DNA from 2 places in the Kribbella flavida DSM 17836 genome. Region 2 is predicted to be linked to the other one. Evidence: riboswitches for the same ligand, from Rfam matches in the RefSeq annotation. Region 2 holds a riboswitch; the other holds the start of a gene.

Region 1 (9,080 bases), 2.7 Mb from region 2:
GCATTTGACGCTCACACCGCAGGCGAGTCCGCCCCAACGGATGCCCCGGACCAGGCCCAGAGCGGCGTCGGACTCGCCCTGACACTGCACGACGAACTCCCCGACGCCCTGCAGCACCAGGTCGCGCGCCACCTCGACGCCTAGTTCCACAGCCTCGTCCGTACGGCGTGCCGGCCGCCACAGCACACCGAAGTCCGCAGCGGGCTTCTCAGCTCCTACCTGTACGACGAGGGTCTCCGCGCGGCGCAGATACTCGGCCGGGTCACCACCGTCCACAACCAGGATCCGCACTACCTGCTCACCGCTGCCTACCCGCCCTGGCGACTCCGCCGCCTCGACCGCAGCCTCTACGGCGAGTGCCGGACTGGCGGTCTCTCCCGGCAAGCCCCGCTGACCCCACTGCTCCTGGTGCACTGCCCAGGACAGCGGTCGCCGCGCAGCCCAGCCCGACCGCACCAGCTCTGGGGCGACCGCGAACTCCTCCACATGACCGACGCAGAGGTATCCGACCAGCTCAACGTGTGCCGGGAGGTCCAGCACCGCTCCTACCTCAGCTGGTTCGAAAAACGACACCCAGCCGACTCCCAAGCCCTCGGCCCGAGCAGCGAGCCACAGGTTCTGCACGGCGATCGCTGCGGAGAACCAGGTGGTCCGCGGATCAGCATGCCGGCCCAGCACGTGCCGCCCGCCCCGGCCGGGGTCACAGGTGACCGCGATGTTCAGCGGCGTGTCCAAGATCGCTTCGATCTTCAGACCGTCGAAGGCGCTCCGACGGTCGGGCGGCAGCGACGCGGCGAACGCATCGCGCTGGGCCGAAGCCAGGTCATGGATCTTGCGGCGGGTGGTGACGTCGCGAACGAGCAGGAAGTCCCAGGGCTGACTCAGGCCGACGCTGGGCGCGCGATGAGCCGCTTCCAGGACTCGGGTGAGCAGGTCGTCAGCGATGGGCCGGTCCAGGAAGCCTCGGCGTACGTCGCGCCGCTCGGCGATCACCCGGTGCACCACCTCGCGGTCACGCGGCGCGTAGCCCGGCGCTGCAGTGTCCGGCTCGACCGACAGCCTGCCGACAGCCACCGTTGCTCCTGCTGACTTCAGCTTCGGCACCACCAGGTCAGCGCCGCTCAGGATCACTGCAGCCTCGGCAACACTCGCCGTTCCGGCTAGGTGGTCGACGCGCTCGCTCGGAGTCGGTACGGGCTGCTGTCCGAGCTCCAGGGCTGTCGCTGTGAACAGCTGCGCGCCCAGGGACGCCACCAGCCGCTGCAGGCCAGGCTCGGCTTCCTTGCCGTCGACAGTCACCACCTGGCTGACGACGCGCGGCTCCAGACCAGCCAATGCACGATCCACCAACTCCCGCAGTTCGCGGTACGGCGTACCGGCGCGCAGGCCGATGCCGAGGACCAGGCTCACTTCTCGAGCCCCACGTGAACTCGGGCAGCGGCGACCAGCCGGGCCGGGACATCCGGAGTCGCGGTCCAGTGCAGGTGCAGGTACGACGCATGCACCGCGGGCCGGCTGATTCCTTCCAGCTTGCCTCCGGGGAGGTACCACGCGGGTGAGTCGTCCGCGTCGAGTCGTACCTCGGTCCGGTGGAACTCGTGGCCCCGGACGCGGCGTCCTTCGTCGAAGAACGCCGTAGTGCTCGCAGCGACAGCGGTCCGGTAGCCCAGTGTCAGCTTCGGCGTCATCCGGGCAGTCGCGGGGAGCACACCGGTCATAGCGTGGCCGTCGAGTTCGCGGCAGAGGTAGAGCAGGCCGGCGCACTCGGCGATCACCGGGAGACCCGCGGCCGCTGCGGACGCCACCTGGGCGCGCAGACGCTCGTTGTCGGACAGAGCTTCGGCATGCATCTCGGGGAAGCCACCACCGAGGTACAGGGCGGCGGTGCCCTCCGGTAGTGAGTCGTGCAGCGGATCGAAGGTTGCCACATCGGCACCCGCCGCAGTCAGCAACTCGGCGGTCTCCGTGTAGCGGAAAGAGAACACCGGACCTCCCGCCATCGCGACGACCGGCCGGCTCTCCTCAGCCGGAGTCACCTCGGCGGTTGGGTCCCAAGCTTCGGTGTCGAGCGGCGTAGCGGCCCGCGCTGCCACCATGAAGGCCTCCAGGTCGACGCCTGCGCGGACGAGCTCGGCTGCAGCGTCCACTGCGGCCTCCGCCTGCGCCCGCTGCTCGTCGGCCGGTACCAACCCCAGATGACGGCTCGGCACGGTCAGCCGGGTGTCCCGCCGCAGAACCCCGATCACCGGTACGCCGGTCGGTGCGACGCCCGCGCGAGCCTCGGCCTCGTGGCGGTCGGTGCCGACCTTGTTGAGGATCACGCCGACGATCCGGACCCCGGTGTCGTAGGCCACGAAGCCCTGGACCACCGCGCCGACGCTGCGGCCCGCCGCGGACGCGTCCACCACCAGCACGACCGGCGCCCGGAGCAGCTTCGAGACGTGCGCGGTCGAGGAGAACCCCTCGGTGCCGAGCGCCCCGTCGTACAGGCCCATCACGCCTTCGACGACCGCCACGTCCGCGCCGGCGGCACCGTGCGCGAACAGCGGCGCGACCCGCTGCTCGCCGGACAGCATCGGGTCCAGGTTGCGGCCCGGGCGACTGGTCGCGACGGCGTGGAAGCCGGGGTCGATGTAGTCGGGGCCGACCTTGAAGCCGGCCACCGTGTGCCCGGCGCGGCGCAACGCCGCCATCAGGCCGACGGCCACCGTCGTCTTGCCGGCACCCGAGGCGGGCGCGGCGACGACGATCCGCGGGATCACCACTCGATTCCCTTCTGGCCCTTCTGGCCGGCGTCCATCGGATGCTTCACCTTGGTCATCTCGGTGACCAGGTCGGCCGCGTCGAGCAGCCGCTGGTCGGCGTCGCGGCCGGTGATCACGACGTACTGGTGGCCCGGGCGGTGGGTGAGCGTGTCCACCACCTCGTCGACGTCGATCCAGCCCCACTTCGTCGGGTAGGTGAACTCGTCCAGCACGTACAGGTCGTGCGTCTCGGCGGCGATCCGGCGCTGGATCTCGCGCCAGCCCTCCAGCGCGTCGGCGGCGTGGTCCTGCTCGGTGCCCGCCTTGCGGGACCAGCTCCAGCCCTCGCCCATCTTGTGCCACTCGACCGGGCCGCCCTGGCCCGTTGCCTCGTGCAACTGGCCGAGAGCACGGAACGCGCTCTCTTCGCCGACCTTCCACTTGGCGCTCTTGACGAACTGGAAGACCCCGATGTTCCAGCCCTGGTTCCAGCCGCGCAGTGCCAGGCCGAACGCGGCCGTCGACTTGCCCTTCATCTCACCGGTGTGCACCATCAGCAACGGCCGGTTCCGCCGCTGGCGCGTGGTCAACCCGTCCACCGGAACCACACTCGGCTGTCCCTTCGGCATCAGCCCCTCCCTCCGCCGCCCACGCGACTGTTCGTTCCCTGCTCCACCCTGCGCTGCTGCGTCGTGCAACTCGGGCGGCTCATGCGGCGCTGCGGGTGGTGACGGCCTGGACCAGGTTGCCCGCGGCAACTTCGCCGAGGTCGAGGTACTCGGCGCGCAGGCTGGTCGCGAGCTCGGCGGCGAGACCGAGGCGGACGCCCCGGCGCGGCTCGCAGTCCACGACGACGGCGGCGATGCCCTGGTGCCCGATCCACTCGGCCGCCTGCCGGGCCCGCGAGAACGCGCTCTCTCCGTGCGTCGCCCGCCCGTCGGTGACCAGCACCAGCAACGGCCGGCGCCGGGGATCACGGATCGCGGCGATCCGCAGTACGTCGGCCGCCCGGACCAGCCCTTCCGCCAGCGGCGTCCTTCCGCCCGTGGGCAGCGACTCCAGCCGGCGCACGGCGGTCTCGACGCTGCCGGTCGGCGGAAGCGCGACGGTCGCCTGGCTGCGCGCGAACGTGACCAGGCCGACCTTGTCGCGCCGCTGGTAGGCGTCGAGCAGCAACGACACGATCGCGGTCTTCACCTCGCTCATCCGCCGCTTCGTGCCCATCGAGCCGGACGCGTCGACACAGAACAGCACCAGATTGCCTTCGCGGCCCTCGCGGACGCCCAGGCGGACGTCGGTCGGATGGACGGCGAGGCCCGGGCCGGACCGGCCCCGGGAATGCTGGTGCGGCGCCGCGGCGCGGAGCGTGGCGAGGAGGTGGGGGCGACCGGACTCGCGGCCGACCCGCGCCCGGTCGCCGACCACCCGGCCGACCTCGGTGATCGCCCGGGAGCGACGACCCGCGACGCCCGGACCGGCCGACTGGACGCTGAGCAACCGTGCCTTGTACGGCGTGGAACTGGTCGCCACGTCGCCGGTCGGAGCGTCACCGGAGAGCGCGTTCTCCGGATCTCCGGTGTTCTCTGCCGAGCCGTTGCCGCGGACGCGCTGCGGGTTGCCGTCGGCCGGGGAATCGCTCAAGCCACCGTCCGGGGCGCGATCACCTGGGGCGGAGCCATTGGCGTCGCGGTCCGCGGTGAGGTCGGAGTCGCGAGCATCGGGATCGCGGGCCCCCGGGTCACGGGCGTCGTCCGGGCTGCCGTCGCCGCTCGGATCGCCGTCGCTGTTCGGGCCACCGTCGGGACGGCCAGGGGCGCCGCCGTCGGGGTCGTCGTCCGGGTCGTCCGGCGGGGTGCTGTCGCTGATCGCTTGCTCGAGGCGGTCCTGATCCAGTCCCGGGGCGTCGAACGGGTTGCGCCGGGTGCGGTGCGGCAGGGCCAGCTTCGCCGCGGCGCGGACGTCCTCGACCTCGACGACCGTGCGCCCGGACCAGGCCGCGTGCGCCACGGCCGTCCGGGCGGTGACCAGGTCGGCGCGCATCCCGTCGACGTCGAACGCCGCGCAGATCTCGGCGATCTGCCGCAGCGCCGGGTCGGTCAGGATCACGTCGGGCAGCAGGCTTTGCGCCTTGACGATCCGCTCGGCCAGCTCGCGCTGCGCCGCGTCGTACCGGCGGACGAAGGCGGCAGGATCGGCCTCGTAGGTGAGGCGAGCACGCATCACCTCGACACGAACGGCGGGGTCGCGGCTGGCGACGACGTCGACGGTCAGGCCGAACCGGTCCAGGAGCTGGGGGCGGAGCTCGCCCTCCTCCGGGTTCATGGTGCCGACCAGCACGAAGCGGGCGGGGTGGGTGATGGAGACGCCGTCGCGTTCCACCGTCGCCCGGCTCATCGCGGCGGCGTCGAGCAGCACGTCGACCAGGTGGTCGTGCAGGAGGTTGACCTCGTCGACGTACAGGATCCCGCGGTGCGCCGCCGCCAGCAGCCCCGGCTCGTACGCCGTCACGCCCTCGGCCAGCGCCCGCTCCAGGTGCAGCGACCCGAGCACCCGGTCCTCGGTAGCCCCGACCGGCAGCTCCACCAACCGAGCCGGCCGGGAGACCGCGCCAGAGCCTGCGCCCGCGGCGGAACGCGAGGCCGAGAACGCGGTGGGCGCGGCGGAACGGTCTCCGGACATGCCCGCCGCGAGGTCGTCAGCGTACGCCGGCTGCGCCGCGGAGAGAGTGGTCTCCCGGGAGCCGGCTGCGGCATCCCCGGCGGACGCCGAACGCGCGCCGGAGAGAGCGGTCTCCCGGGAGCCGGCCGCGGCATCCCCGGCGGACGCCGAACGCGCGCCGGAGAGAGCGGTCTCCGGCGAGGTGGTCGCGGGATCTCCGGCGTACCCGGTGGGAGCGGTTTCCGGGGCGGCCGGGGTGTACGGCGGGTGAGGGCCGTCGGGGCAGATGGGGTCGGGGGCGGTAGGGGCGCAGGAGAAGCGGCAGCCGGGAATCACCTCGACCGGCGGGAGGATCTCGGTGAGGGCCCGGACGGCGGTGGACTTGGCGGTGCCCTTCTCGCCGCGGATCAGCACGCCGCCGATCGCGGGTGAGACCGCCGCGAGCACGAGGGCGAGCTGGAGGTCCTCCATCCCCACCACCGCGGTGAACGGGAAACCCGTCGACGCCGGCGGGGTGGGAAGAGGTTGTCCGGCTTCACCGGGCTGGTTCGGAGCAGGCCGCATCGGCGGTGAATCCCTTCGTCCTGCGGGTGTCCACGCCCGCATCGGCAACGGTGCGCCCGGAAACGCGGAGAGCGCTCCCTGGCGGACGGACGAAGATGTCCTGGCTTCCGGATCGCTCCGGTCACAGTGGCGGGACCGCCCCGGACTCCGGCCGCCAGGCCGTCACCGGTGTTCCTCTTCAACCGTCCGGGCGATCATTCCACATTCCCCCGCCGGCACCCCCGACCGGAGACCAACCTCACCCGACGACCCACCGAAGACTGGGATCGAGACCGTGCCACGCACCGCCGGCCGGCCGCGACCCGGCCGAACAGCGTCGGCCGCGGCTGCCCCCGACGGGTTGTAAGAAATCACCACTGCCGGACATTGACCGGGCATGACGCCATCCACCGCAACGGCCCGGCGAGGGCCGGGGAACGAGGCCCACCCGGTGACCGACACCGGCCCCGATCCCCGCCGGGCCCGCTTCGAGGCCCTCTTCGCCGTCAACCACGACCCTGTACTGCGCTACCTGGTACGCCGGACCGCCAGCCGCGACGACGCCGCGGACCTGCTCGCCGAAACCTTCTCACCGCCTGGCGACGGCTGGACGACGTACCCGCCGACGAGCAGACCCTGCCCTGGCTGTACGGCGTGGCTCGTCGCGTACTGGCCAACTACCGGCGAGGGGAAAGCCGCCGCTCCAGCCTCGCCGACAAACTGCGCGGCCACCTCTCGCCCTCGACTCCGGCGCCGCGGTTGGACGCCGAGCTCGGTCCCGTCGCGGCCGCCTTCGAGCAACTGTCCGACACCGACCGCGAACTCCTGTCCCTGGTGGCCTGGGAAGGCCTCGACACCACGCAACTCGCCGCCACACTCGGCTGTTCGCGCAACGCGGCCGGTGTCCGCCTGCACCGAGCCCGGCGACGGCTGGAACGCCTCATCGCCGCCCTCTCACCGTCCGACTCGACCACCGAGGTGAACCGATGACCCACCAGACCTTCGACCTGGTACGCCGTCTCGACCCCGCCGCCGACGACGCCCTCGGCGACGTCACGCCCGCCAGCCGCGCGGAGCTGCTGGCCGGCATTCTCGACAGTCCCGTCGACGTCGTCGCAGCACGCCGGAGCCGGCACCCGGTACGCCGGCTCGCGCCCGTTCTGGTGGCGGCCAGTCTGCTCGGCGGAGTAGTCGTCAGCACGAGTGGCTGGCCGGGCGGCACCCGCGAGCAGGCCCTCGGGCCGGCGTTGTCGTTCAGCACCGAAGGCGAGTTTCTGAAGGTGCGGATCCTCGACCCGGTGGCGGACTCCCGGCGCTACAACGAGGAGTTCAAGGCGCAGGGTCTCGACATCGAACTGGTGCTGATCCCGGCGTCGCCGTCCCAGGTCGGTCAGGCGGACGGCCAGCTGTACAGCGGCAGCAACACGCGCCAGCGCATCCGCTTCGAGTCCGTACCGGCCGGCTGTGTCGAGGCGGCGACCTACCCCTGCGTGCCGGAGTTCACCATCCCGAAGGACTACCGGGGCACGGCCAGGTTCGGGATCAACCGAGCGGCTGCGCCGGGCGAGCAGTACGCCGCGACGGGCGCCCTGAACGGCCGCGACGAACCGTTGGAAGGCATCCAGTGGCTCAACCGCCCCGTCGGCGAGATCTCGGCGATCCTCAGGCAGCGCGGCTTCTCCATCACCTACCGCTGGCCCACCGGCCGCCAGAACCCGAACGCGACACCGCCGCCCACCTGGTACGTCATCGAGCCCAGCTTCGCCCGACAGAACAACCTCGTCGAACTCGAGGTGTCCCCCCGCCCGATGAAGTAGCGCCACGCGCCGCAAGCCCACTTGAGGGGATATCCCCCGCGGATGTGGGTTCTACCCCGGTATGCGGGGGGCGGACCCACAACGTGCAGGGTTATCCCCTCAAGTGGTTCGCGGACGGCGGTGCCGGGGCTGGTTCAGGTGAGGTGCTGGTTCAGGTGAGGTGCTGGTTCAGGTGAGGTGCTGGTTCAGGTACGTCGCGGCGGCGTCGCCGGGGGCCTCGCGGATGCCGATGAGGGGAGTGACCGTGACGTAGCCGGCGGCCAGCAGCGCCTCGTCGGTGTCCGGAGACGGGGCGGCGGCCGGGGGTTCGAGGCGGATCATGGGTTCGCCGGTGGGGGCGGTGCCGCCGGTGATGCGGGAGCGTTCGATCGGGGCGAGCGTGGCGCGGCGTACGCCTTCCAGTTCGTCGAGCGGGCGGTCGGGGACGTTCACGGTGATCACCGTGCCGGCCGGTTCGGTCGCCAGCCAGTCGAGGGCTCGGGCCGCGACGAGGGCGGCGGTGTCGAGGTGTTTGGGGTCCTCGGAGTCGAGGCTGACGGCGATCGCCGACAGGCCCTGCGTCGCGGCGGTCAGCGCGGCTGCCACGGTGCCGGAGTGCAGGATCGGTACGCCGATGTTGTGGCCGTGGTTGATGCCCGACGCAACGACGTCCGGCGACGGGCCGAACGCGCCGGCCCGGGCCAGCGTCACCGCGAGGGCGGGGGTGCCGTCGACGCCGAGGTAGGTGATGCCGTCCTCGGTCTCCTCGGTGGTCCGGATCGGGCGGTCGACCAGGCCTCGGCGGGCGGAGCCGACGCCGCTCTGGTCGTCGAGCGGAGCGACCACCAGCACTTCATGGCCGGCTGCGGCGATGGCGGTGGCCAGCGCCCGGATTCCGCGGGCCTGGTAACCGTCGTCGTTGGTGATCAGGACTCGGAGGGGCGCCATGTTTCTACCCAATCACAACCTCTCCAGGTCGCGGACCGAGGATGGACGCGGCGGACATCGGCACTCAGCCGGTCCAGCCCACCCTCGGCTTCCTTGCTCTGCGGCCGGCTACCGAAGTCAGCCGCGGTCCTCGATGTCGCCTTCGGTTTCCAGGACGGCGGTGCGCAGGGTGTCCAGGGCTTCCTCCGACGGCTCCGACCACAGTCCTCGCTGCGCTGCCTCGAGGAGGCGTTCGGCGATGCCGTGCCGGGCCCACGGGTTCGACTTGCGGAAGAACTCGGCGACCTCGGGATTCGCCACGTACTCCGTGGTCAGCGTCTCGTACATCCAGTCGTCGACCACGCCCGCGGTCGCGTCGTAGCCGAACAGGTAGTCGACCGTCGCGGCCATC
Region 2 (9,080 bases):
TTCGGTGGCGCTCGCGGCTGGGTGTGGAGTGGCCAGCCGGGCCCAGGACGCCGGGGACGGTGGATCGGCACAGCCCGGCGCCAACCCGAGCAAGGGTCCGGCGGGGCCGGTGCCGGCCGGGCTGGAAAAGTTCTACCAGCAGCAGCCGGACTGGGAGCGGTGTGGTTCGGGCAGCCAGTGCGCGACGATCACCGTGCCGCTGGACTACAGCAAGCCGGCCGGCGAGACGATCGAGCTGCGGGCCCGCAAGGTGCCCGCGCGGGACCGGACCGGCAAGATCGGCACCCTGTTCATCAACCCCGGCGGCCCGGGCGCCTCGGGCGTCGAGTTCGCCGGTGCGGCGTCGTTCGTGCTCGGGTCGTCGCTACTGCGCAAGTTCGACGTGGTCGGCTGGGACCCGCGCGGGGTCGGTGACTCCACGCCGGTGAAGTGCCTGGACACCGAGCAGCTGGACGCGTTCATCGCGGCGGACGGCAGCCCGGACGACGAGGCCGAGATCACCGCGCTGAACACCCAGGCCAAGACCCTCGCCGAGGGCTGCCGGCAGCGCTCCGGCAAGCTGCTGCCGCACGTCTCGACCAAGGACGCCGCCCGCGACATCGACGTCCTGCGCGGCATCGTCGGCGACTCCGAGCTGTACTACCTCGGCATGTCGTACGGCACCTACCTCGGCGCCACCTACGCCGAGCTGTTCCCGAAGAACGTCGGCCGGCTGGTGCTCGACGGCGCGGTCGACCCGTCGAACACGGCCGAGCAGAACAACATGGCCCAGGCCAAGGGCTTCGACACCGCGCTGGAGGCGTTCGCGGCGGACTGCGCGGCGCGGTCCTGCCGGCTGGGCGGCAGCAAGGAAGAGGTGCTCGCCAAGGTCGACAAGCTGCTCACCGAGAGCGACGCCACTCCACTGCCCGGCAACGGCGACCGCAACGTGCCGCAGGCCCTCGTCGTGCTCGGCGTGATTTTCCCGCTGTACCTGAAGGACTACTGGCCGCGGCTCGAGGACGCCGTCGTGGACGGCCTGGCCGGCAACGGCTCCCGGCTGCTCGCGCTCGCCGACGAGTACACCGACCGGACTCCGCGGGGCTACACCACCAACGCGAACGAGGTGATCTACGCGGTGAACTGCGTGGACCGCCAGGACATCACCTCGATCGCGGACGCGAAGGCGGACGCGGCCAAGTACCAGGCGGCGTCGCCGCGGTTCGGGGCGTTCCTGCTCTGGGGATCGCTGGCCTGCGCGAACTGGCCGGTGAAGGCGGAGGACAAGCCGCACCCGATCAAGGCGCCCGGCGCGAAGCCGATCGTCGTGGTCGGTACGACGCGCGACCCGGCCACGCCGTACGAGTGGGCGGTCGGGCTGGCGGGCCAGCTGGAGAGCGGGGTACTGGTCTCCCGCGACGGCGACGGGCACACCGGCTACAACGAAGGCAACGACTGCGTCGACAACGCCGTCGAGACCTACCTCCTGCAGGGCACCGCCCCCACCGCCGACCTCAAGTGCTGACCGGCAACAGCGACAGGTGAATCAGCTCGGGCGGTCGTCGCCGGTGGGCGGCAGCTGCACGGTCTCGGTGGCGCGCTCCAGCACCGCCCGCAGACCTGCTTCGTCCTGCGGGCGTCCACCGACGGTGATCTCCAGCACCGACCGCTTGCCGCCCTCGGCGGCGATCCAGCGGGACATGCCCATCCGGTGCCCGCGCTCCTTGTCCAGGTAGGTGTAGACGAGGGTCGAGTTGTCGGTGCTGAGCACCTTGTACTCCTGCTCGTCGATGCTGCCGGAGCGGGTGTCGAGCAGCTCGGCGGGCGACTGCTTGCTGCCGCGCGCGTCGAAGCGGAGCTGCCACAGACCGGTCGGATCGGCGTACCGGGCGCGGGTGCCGCTCTGGGTGGCCGGCCAGGACGCCGGAACCTCCGCGCTGATCGGCGACTTCTCGGAGCCGAACGTTGCGACGACGTACTGCAGCACTGCCGGATCCAGCCCGTCGGAGGCGATCGGAGTCGGGGTCGGCGTCGTCGTGGTGGTGACCACGGTCTGCGCCGCGCTGTTGTTGCTCAGCGCGCCGTTGACGGCCAGAACGGTGCCGAAAACGGCCACCCCGACGGTCATCCCCGCCAGTGTCGCCAGCAACGCCTGGTGCCTCGGCGTGAGCATCCGGACCTCCGCATCCGTTCTCGGTCGCTGACTGATTATCGACCACGAAGGGGGCGTCGGCGAAACCGGCGCTACGCTGGCCCGTCGTGGAGTTCGAACAGGCACTGGGCCGGTACACCGCGGGTGAAGCGGAGCGGGCGGATCTCAAACTGCTGGTCAAACAGCTGCTGAAACTGCTGGTCGCCAAAGCCCCCGGTCATGCCGTCGAGGTCCGAGTGCCGCCGTACGGCGCGGTGCAGTGCATCGAGGGTCCGCGGCACACCCGGGGTACGCCGGGCGCGGTGGTCGAGCTGCCGGCCGAGCTGTGGATCGACCTCGCGCTGGGCCGGACGACCTGGGCCGAAGCACGCAGTACGGGCAAGGTCCGCGCCAGCGGGGAACGCACCGACCTCAGCGGCCTGCTGCCGCTGGTAGCCGACGGTCCCGACCGGTAATAGGGTCGTCGGCTTCACCGGTCGGGTGCCACCATGTGCCAGTGGCAACAAGCTCTGGCGGACGTCCGGCCGACGGCGAGAAGCCCGGAATCCGCGGCCGGCTGGCGCGGCTCCGGGTCGATCTGACCCCGTGGCGCAGCTCCCGCGACTTCCGGATCCTGGTGATCTCCGGCACGGTGTTCTATCTCGGCGCCATGGTCGGCTACGTGGCGCTGCCGTTCCAGCTCTACCAGCTGACCGGATCGAACTTCGCGGTCGGCGTGATGGGCCTGGTGACGATCGCGCCGCTGGTCGTCTTCGGCCTGTACGGCGGGGCGCTGGCCGACCACGTCGACCGGCGCAAGATGCTGATCGTCACCGGGATCGCGCAGGTGGCCATCTGCGCGCTGCTGCTCGCCAACACGCTGCTGGCCAGCCCGCAGGTCTGGCTGATCTACGTCTGCGGCGCGCTGAACGCGATCGCGTCGTCGCTGCAGCGGCCGAGCCGGGAGGCGTTGTTCCCGCGGGTGGTCCGGCACGAGGACATGCCCGCCGCGGTCACGCTGAACTCGCTCACCCTGCAGGTCGGCCAGCTCGCCGGACCCGCGCTGGGCGGCGTACTGGTCGGCACGGCGGGGGTGGCCTGGGCGTTCGGGATCGAGCTGGTCGGACTGGTGGCCGCGACGTTGCTGTTCATGCTGCTCGGCTCGTACAAGACCAGTGAGCACAGTACGCCGCCGAGCCTGCGCGCGATCGGCGACGGGATCAAGTACGCGTTCCGCCGCCGCGACCTGCTCGGCACGTACGCCGTGGACATGGTCGGCATGTTCCTGGCGATGCCGATCGTGCTGTTCCCCGCCTTCGCGACCGAGGTGCTGAAGGAGCCGAAGCTGCTCGGCCTGCTCTACAGCGCGGAGGCGGCCGGCGCGATGCTGGCGACGCTGACCAGCGGCTGGGCTCGCCGGGTGCACCACCACGGCCGGGCGGTGGTGATCGCGACCATCACCTGGGGCGCGTCGGTCGGAGTGGCCGGGCTGGCGCCGAACATCTGGTTCGCGATCGCCTTCTTCGCCGTCGCCGGTGGCGCGGACATGATCTCCGGCCTGTTCCGCGCGGTGATCTGGAACCAGACGATCCCGGACGAGATGCGCGGCCGGCTGGCCGGGATCGAGATGCTGTCGTACTCGCTCGGACCGCTCGGTGGTCAGTCGCGGTCCGGGCTGGTGGCCGACCTGACCAGCGTGCGCACGTCGATCGTCAGCGGCGGCGTGCTGTGCGTGGCCGGGGTGATCGGTACGGCGGTCTGGCTGAAGGACTTCTGGCGGTACGACGCGCGCACCGACGAGCACGCCGTACGCGAACGGGAGCTCCGCGGCTCGGCCGGCTGATCCTTCGACGACCCGGGCGGGGGTGGAGCGGTTCGCCGCGGGAGGTGTGAAGAGGCCGCCCCGGGGAACCGGGCGGGCGATTCTGCCCAGGACCCAGGAGGGAGCGACCAGGTGATCACCGGTACCGAGCGCGCGTTGCAGATCCACGACCCGGCCGACGGATCGCCGGTCGGCACGATCCCGGTCGCGACCGCCGAGGAGGTCGACGAGGCGGTCGGCACCGCGCGCCGGCTGAGCACCGACTGGGCCCGGACCCCGGCGGCGGAGCGCGGAGCCGCCCTGCGCGAGGCGGCCGCGGCGATCCGCGCGCGGGCCGACGACCTCGCTCGGATCAACTGCTCGGAGACGGGCAAGCCGGTCGAGGAGAGCCTCGGCGGCGTGCTCGCGGGTGCCGGCACCCTGGAGCAGTACGCCGAGCTCTGTCCGCTGCGCGGCGGCCGGACGCTGCTCGGCAACCACAACGCCACGGACCTGATGGTCCCGGAACCTCGCGGCGTGGTCGTCGCCCTGACACCGTGGAACGACCCGGTCGCGGTCGCCTGCGGACTGATCGGCGCCGCGCTGGTCACGGGCAACACCGTGATCCACAAGCCCAGCGAGCGCTGCCCGCACACCGGTGCGCGGCTCGGGCAGTTGTTGACCCAGGCCCTGCCGGAGGGTGTGCTGCAGACGGTGCAGGGCGACGGTGAGGTCGGTGCCGGCCTCGCAGCGCGCGCCGATGTGGACGTGATCGCGCACGTCGGCAGCACGGCGACCGGCCGCTCGATCGCCGCCGCCACCGCCGCGACGGGCGCCAAGGCGCTGCTCGAGAACGGCGGCAACGACCCGCTGATCGTGGACGAGGACGTCGACCCGGTCTGGGCGGCCGGGCAGGCGGCGCTCGGCGCGTTCGCGAACTCCGGCCAGATCTGTGTCGCCGTCGAGCGGATCTACGTTCACCGTGCGGTCGCCGAGCCCTTCCTGTCGGCGCTGGTCGCGGAGGCACAGTCGCGGGTCCTCGCGCCCCTGGTCGACCGGCGGCACCGGGAGTCCGTGCACGGGCAGGTGCGGCAGGCCGTCGAGAGCGGGGCCGAACTGCTCACCGGCGGCGAAGTGCCCGACGGGCCCGGCGCGCACTACCCGGCCACGGTGCTCAGCTCCTGCGGTCCGAACCTCGACGTGATGCGCACCGAGACCTTCGGCCCGGTCGCTCCGGTCGCGGTGGTCGACAGCTTCGACGAAGCGTTGCGGCTGGCCGCGGACGACGAGTACGGGCTGGCCGCGACGGTGCTGACCGGCTCGCAGGCGAACGCTCAGCGCGCCTGGCGGGAGCTGCCGGTCGGGACGGTGAAGATCAACGCGGTCTTCGGCGGTGCTCCTGGAGGTGCTGCGCAGCCTCGGGCGGCCAGTGGCGCTGGATTCGGCTACGGGCCCGAACTGCTGGACGAGATGAGCCAGGTCAAGGTCGTGCACTGGGAACCGGCTCCGGGGCGCTGACGGGTGGTCTGCCTTTCCGGCGCGGCAGTCGGTGGCACCGTCTACAGTCGGAGACCTTGTCACCGAGCAGTCACCAGGAGTTGGGATGCGGATCCGCCCGGCCGTCGCCGTCGTCGCCGTACTGGCCCTGGCCGGTTGCACCAGTGCGGGGGGTGAGAACTCGCCGGACGTTCCGCCGCTGGTGTCGGTGAGCACCACGCCGACCGAGACGCCGAGCGAGACTCCGTCCGCGACGCCCAGTGGCCCGGCCACGGCAAAGGTCGCGGACACGTTGTGCGTGCGGATGGACCAGGCGCTGGTACAGAGCACGCTCGCGGTGCCGGTGGTGACGATCCAGCCGAAGGCGGTGCCGGCGGAGATCGGGCTGCCCAGCTACGACCTCTGCGAGCTGGCGCTGAGCACGAGTCCGTCCGGGCCGGTCCTGCGGGTCGGGGTGTCCGTGCTGCCGGCGACCAAGGCCGATCTCAGCGCCGCGCAGAAGGCGTACGCCGCGACGAAGGGCGAGCCGGCCAAACCGATCGCCGTGGGTCAAGGCGGTTACGTGACCAGCCGGTTCGCGGTCTTCCTGTTCGACACCCGGCTGATCAAGGTCGCCGGGCCGGCCGCGACGCCGACGAAGTACGTGGCGCTGGCGCAGGAGGCGGCCCGGCAGGCTCCCGGGCTGACCGAGGCGGCGCCGCTGGTGACGCGGCCGGAGTGCGAGCGGGGGACGTCGGCGGCGGCGAAGGTGATGGGCGCCGAGGCGATGGCGCGCCGCGACGGGCAGACCGCCGCCGGGGATGTGGTGTGCGGCTGGATCACCGCGACGAGCGTGCTCTCCACGACCGCCCGCCGGGTGACGGACGCGGAGACGGCGATGACGCCGGTCCGCAAGGCGCCGACCTCGCAGTCGGTGCCGCTCGGCGACGAGGGCTACATCGACACTGCCACCGGCCGCGGCACCCTCCGCGTCGGCACCGACAAGATCGCCGACCTGGTCCCGCTGCCCGCCGGCAAGGCCAAGACCGACGACATGGTCGCCTTCGCCCTCGCCATCTCCCCGCTGTACACCCGCTGACGGCACCAGGGACGGCTGGACCTGGTGCTGCGACCGGGTCGCAAGGTGGGTTACCGTGTGGGCGCCGTGGTGCTCGGGAAGTCGGTTCAAAACCGGCGCGGCCCTCGCCACTGTGATCGGGATTGTCCACCGGGCGTTCACACCTCGTGAGACCACTGGCCCCACCCGGGGCCGGGAAGGTCAGCCCGTCGGACGCGGTACGTCCCGTCAGCCAGGAGACCGGCCACGGCGCGTCAGACCCGTCCACGAGGTGTTGGAGGAGCGGTCCAGCCATGGCCGTCGTACCCAAGGCAGTGCTTGCTGCCGTCCTGCTGTCCCTGATCGCCGCGTGCGGCGCCGCTGCCGAGGCCGGTCCGCGTGCAGCCTCGACTACGGTCAAGAACTGCGGTCTCGACATCGGCGTCGACGGTCCACCCGAGCGGGTGTTCGCGGCGTACCAGCCGGCCGTCGAGCTGGCGCACGCGCTCGGCATCTCCGACCGCCTGGTCGGTACGGCGTACCTGGACGCGCAGGTGCTGCCGCCGTACGCCGAGGCCCAGCGCGACCGCAAGTACTACAAGAACCTGCCCAGCCGCGAGGAACTGCTCAGCCTGAACCCGGACTTCGTGCTGTCCGGCTTCAACGACGTCTTCAGCTCCGCCGGCAGCGACTCCAGCTTCGGCACCCGGGGCAGCCTGGCGCAGCTCGGCGTGCAGACCTGGATCTTCAGCCCGCTCTGCCCGACCGCGGACGGCAAGGGCGACGAGGCGATCGACCCGTCGACGGTCTCGATGGACAACGTGTACGCCGACCTGCGCGACCTCGGCCGGCTGTTCGGGGTGAGCGACCGGGCCGAGCAGGTGATCGCCGACCAGCAGGCCCGGATCGCGGCCGTGCAGGCGAAGGTGCAGAACGCGCCCCGGCCGACGGTGGCGATCCTGCGGCCAGGTCTCGAAGGCGGCGGGATGACCGTCTCCGCGGGACCGGACTTCGGCAGTGTGCTGATCAGGCAGGCCGGCGGCGTGAACGCGTTCGCCGGGCTGACCTCGAAGCGCAACGTGAAGCTCAGCGTCGAGCAGTTCATTCGGACCGATCCCGACTACATCCTGGTCAGCGGCTGCTGCGACGCGTCGCTGACCGAAGCGCAGGTGCAGCCGGAGGTGCAGAAGATCCTCGGCAACCCGGCGCTGGCGAACCTGAAAGCCGTGCGGAACAAGCGCGTCGTGCCCTGGCTGTTCGCGCACCACTCGGCCGGCGTGCGGGGAGCGAGCTCGACCGAGCTGATCGCGAAGATCATCCATCCCGACCTGGTCAAGTGACAGCCGAGGCCGTCGTACCGCCTGCTGAGCGGCGTGGCCTTCTCCGGCAGGGGATGTCGAGGACCGGCGGGCTGGTGCTCGCGGTGGTCGTGCTGCTCGGCGTTGTGCTGCTGTCGTTGCTGGCGGGCAACCAGTGGTTCGGTCCGCGGGACGTCTACCTCGCCGCGGCCGACTTCACCGGGTCCGACACCGACCGGGTGATCCGCTACCTGCGGCTGCCGCGGACAGCGACCGGGCTGCTGGCGGGCGCTGCACTGGGACTGGCCGGGGCGTTGATGCAGGGCGTCACCCGCAACGTGCTCGCCGATCCCGGCATCCTCGGCGTGAACGCCGGCGCGGCGGCCGCTGTGGTCGCGGCGATCGGGGTGCTGGGGATCCAGAGCCTGACCGGGTACGTGTGGTTCGCGATGGGCGGGGCGCTGGTCGCCACGGTCGTGGTCTACCTGGTCGGCGCGATCGGCCGCGGCGGCGCGACGCCGGTCAAGCTCGCGCTCGCCGGCGCGGCCCTGTCGGCCATGCTCGGCTCGGTCACCTCGGCCGCCACCCTGCTGGACCTGTCCACCCTCAACGAGTTCCGCTTCTGGGTCGTCGGCTCCCTCACCCTGGCCAACGGCGAGATCGTGACCCAGGCAGTCCCTTTCATTGCCGTGGGCATCTTTCTCGCACTCGTCCTGGGTCGATCCCTGAATCAGCTGGCCTTGGGCGACGACCTGGCGGTCACCCTGGGCACCCGGGTCGCCGTCCTCCGCGTCCTGGCCGGCGCGGCGATCGTGCTGCTGGCCGGTACGGCGACCGCCCTGGCCGGACCGATCGGCTTCGTCGGCCTGGCCGTTCCGCACGCCGCCCGGGCGCTGGTCGGCGCCGACTACCGCTGGATCCTGCCCTTCTCGCTCGTCCTGGCTCCGACTCTTGTCCTGCTGGCCGACGTCCTGGGCCGTCTGGTGGCCCGCCCGGACGAACTGCAGGCCGGCATCATCACCGCGCTCGTCGGAGCTCCACTCTTCATCATGCTCGTCCGCCGCCGAACCTTGGCGGACCTGTGAGCCGGTCCCCGCGCAGAGACCGTACGGCGGCGCACGCGGTGCGGATCGCCGGGCTCTCGGCGCGGCTCGACCTGCGCGCGGTCGGCGTGACGGTGGTGGCGCTGGTGCTCGCGGTGGCCGTGGGGGCGTTCTCGCTGACCGTGGGCGACTTCGAGATCCCGTTCGGGCAGGTGCTGCGAACGCTGGCGGGGCAGGAGTCGTTGATCCTGACCGACGTGGTGGTCGACAACCGGTTGCCCCGCGTCCTGGTCGG

Evidence for each region. Region 2 has a riboswitch for cobalamin ahead of KFLA_RS02980 (ABC transporter substrate-binding protein). Riboswitches for the same ligand answer to the same signal wherever they lie in the genome.
Region 1: another riboswitch for cobalamin. It lies ahead of KFLA_RS39675 (VWA domain-containing protein); the one in region 2 lies ahead of KFLA_RS02980 (ABC transporter substrate-binding protein).

What each region holds. Positions count from the first base shown of each region.
Region 1 covers NC_013729.1:3,338,518-3,347,597, reverse strand. The annotation lists gene bluB (5,6-dimethylbenzimidazole synthase) at 1-1,410, opposite strand, end outside; gene KFLA_RS15490 (cobyrinic acid a,c-diamide synthase CobB) at 1,407-2,762, opposite strand; gene cobO (cob(I)yrinic acid a,c-diamide adenosyltransferase) at 2,759-3,373, opposite strand; gene KFLA_RS39675 (VWA domain-containing protein) at 3,453-5,873, opposite strand; cobalamin riboswitch at 6,041-6,168, opposite strand; gene KFLA_RS38845 (RNA polymerase sigma factor) at 6,600-6,935, shown strand; gene KFLA_RS15470 (hypothetical protein) at 6,932-7,762, shown strand; gene surE (5'/3'-nucleotidase SurE) at 7,931-8,689, opposite strand; gene cobN (cobaltochelatase subunit CobN) at 8,807-9,080, opposite strand, start outside.
Region 2 covers NC_013729.1:620,602-629,681, forward strand. The annotation lists gene KFLA_RS02950 (alpha/beta hydrolase) at 1-1,504, shown strand, start outside; gene KFLA_RS02955 (hypothetical protein) at 1,526-2,152, opposite strand; gene KFLA_RS02960 (sterol carrier family protein) at 2,239-2,586, shown strand; gene KFLA_RS02965 (MFS transporter) at 2,628-3,953, shown strand; gene KFLA_RS02970 (aldehyde dehydrogenase family protein) at 4,065-5,429, shown strand; gene KFLA_RS02975 (hypothetical protein) at 5,515-6,486, shown strand; cobalamin riboswitch at 6,537-6,728, shown strand; gene KFLA_RS02980 (ABC transporter substrate-binding protein) at 6,759-7,784, shown strand; gene KFLA_RS02985 (FecCD family ABC transporter permease) at 7,781-8,827, shown strand; gene KFLA_RS02990 (FecCD family ABC transporter permease) at 8,824-9,080, shown strand, end outside.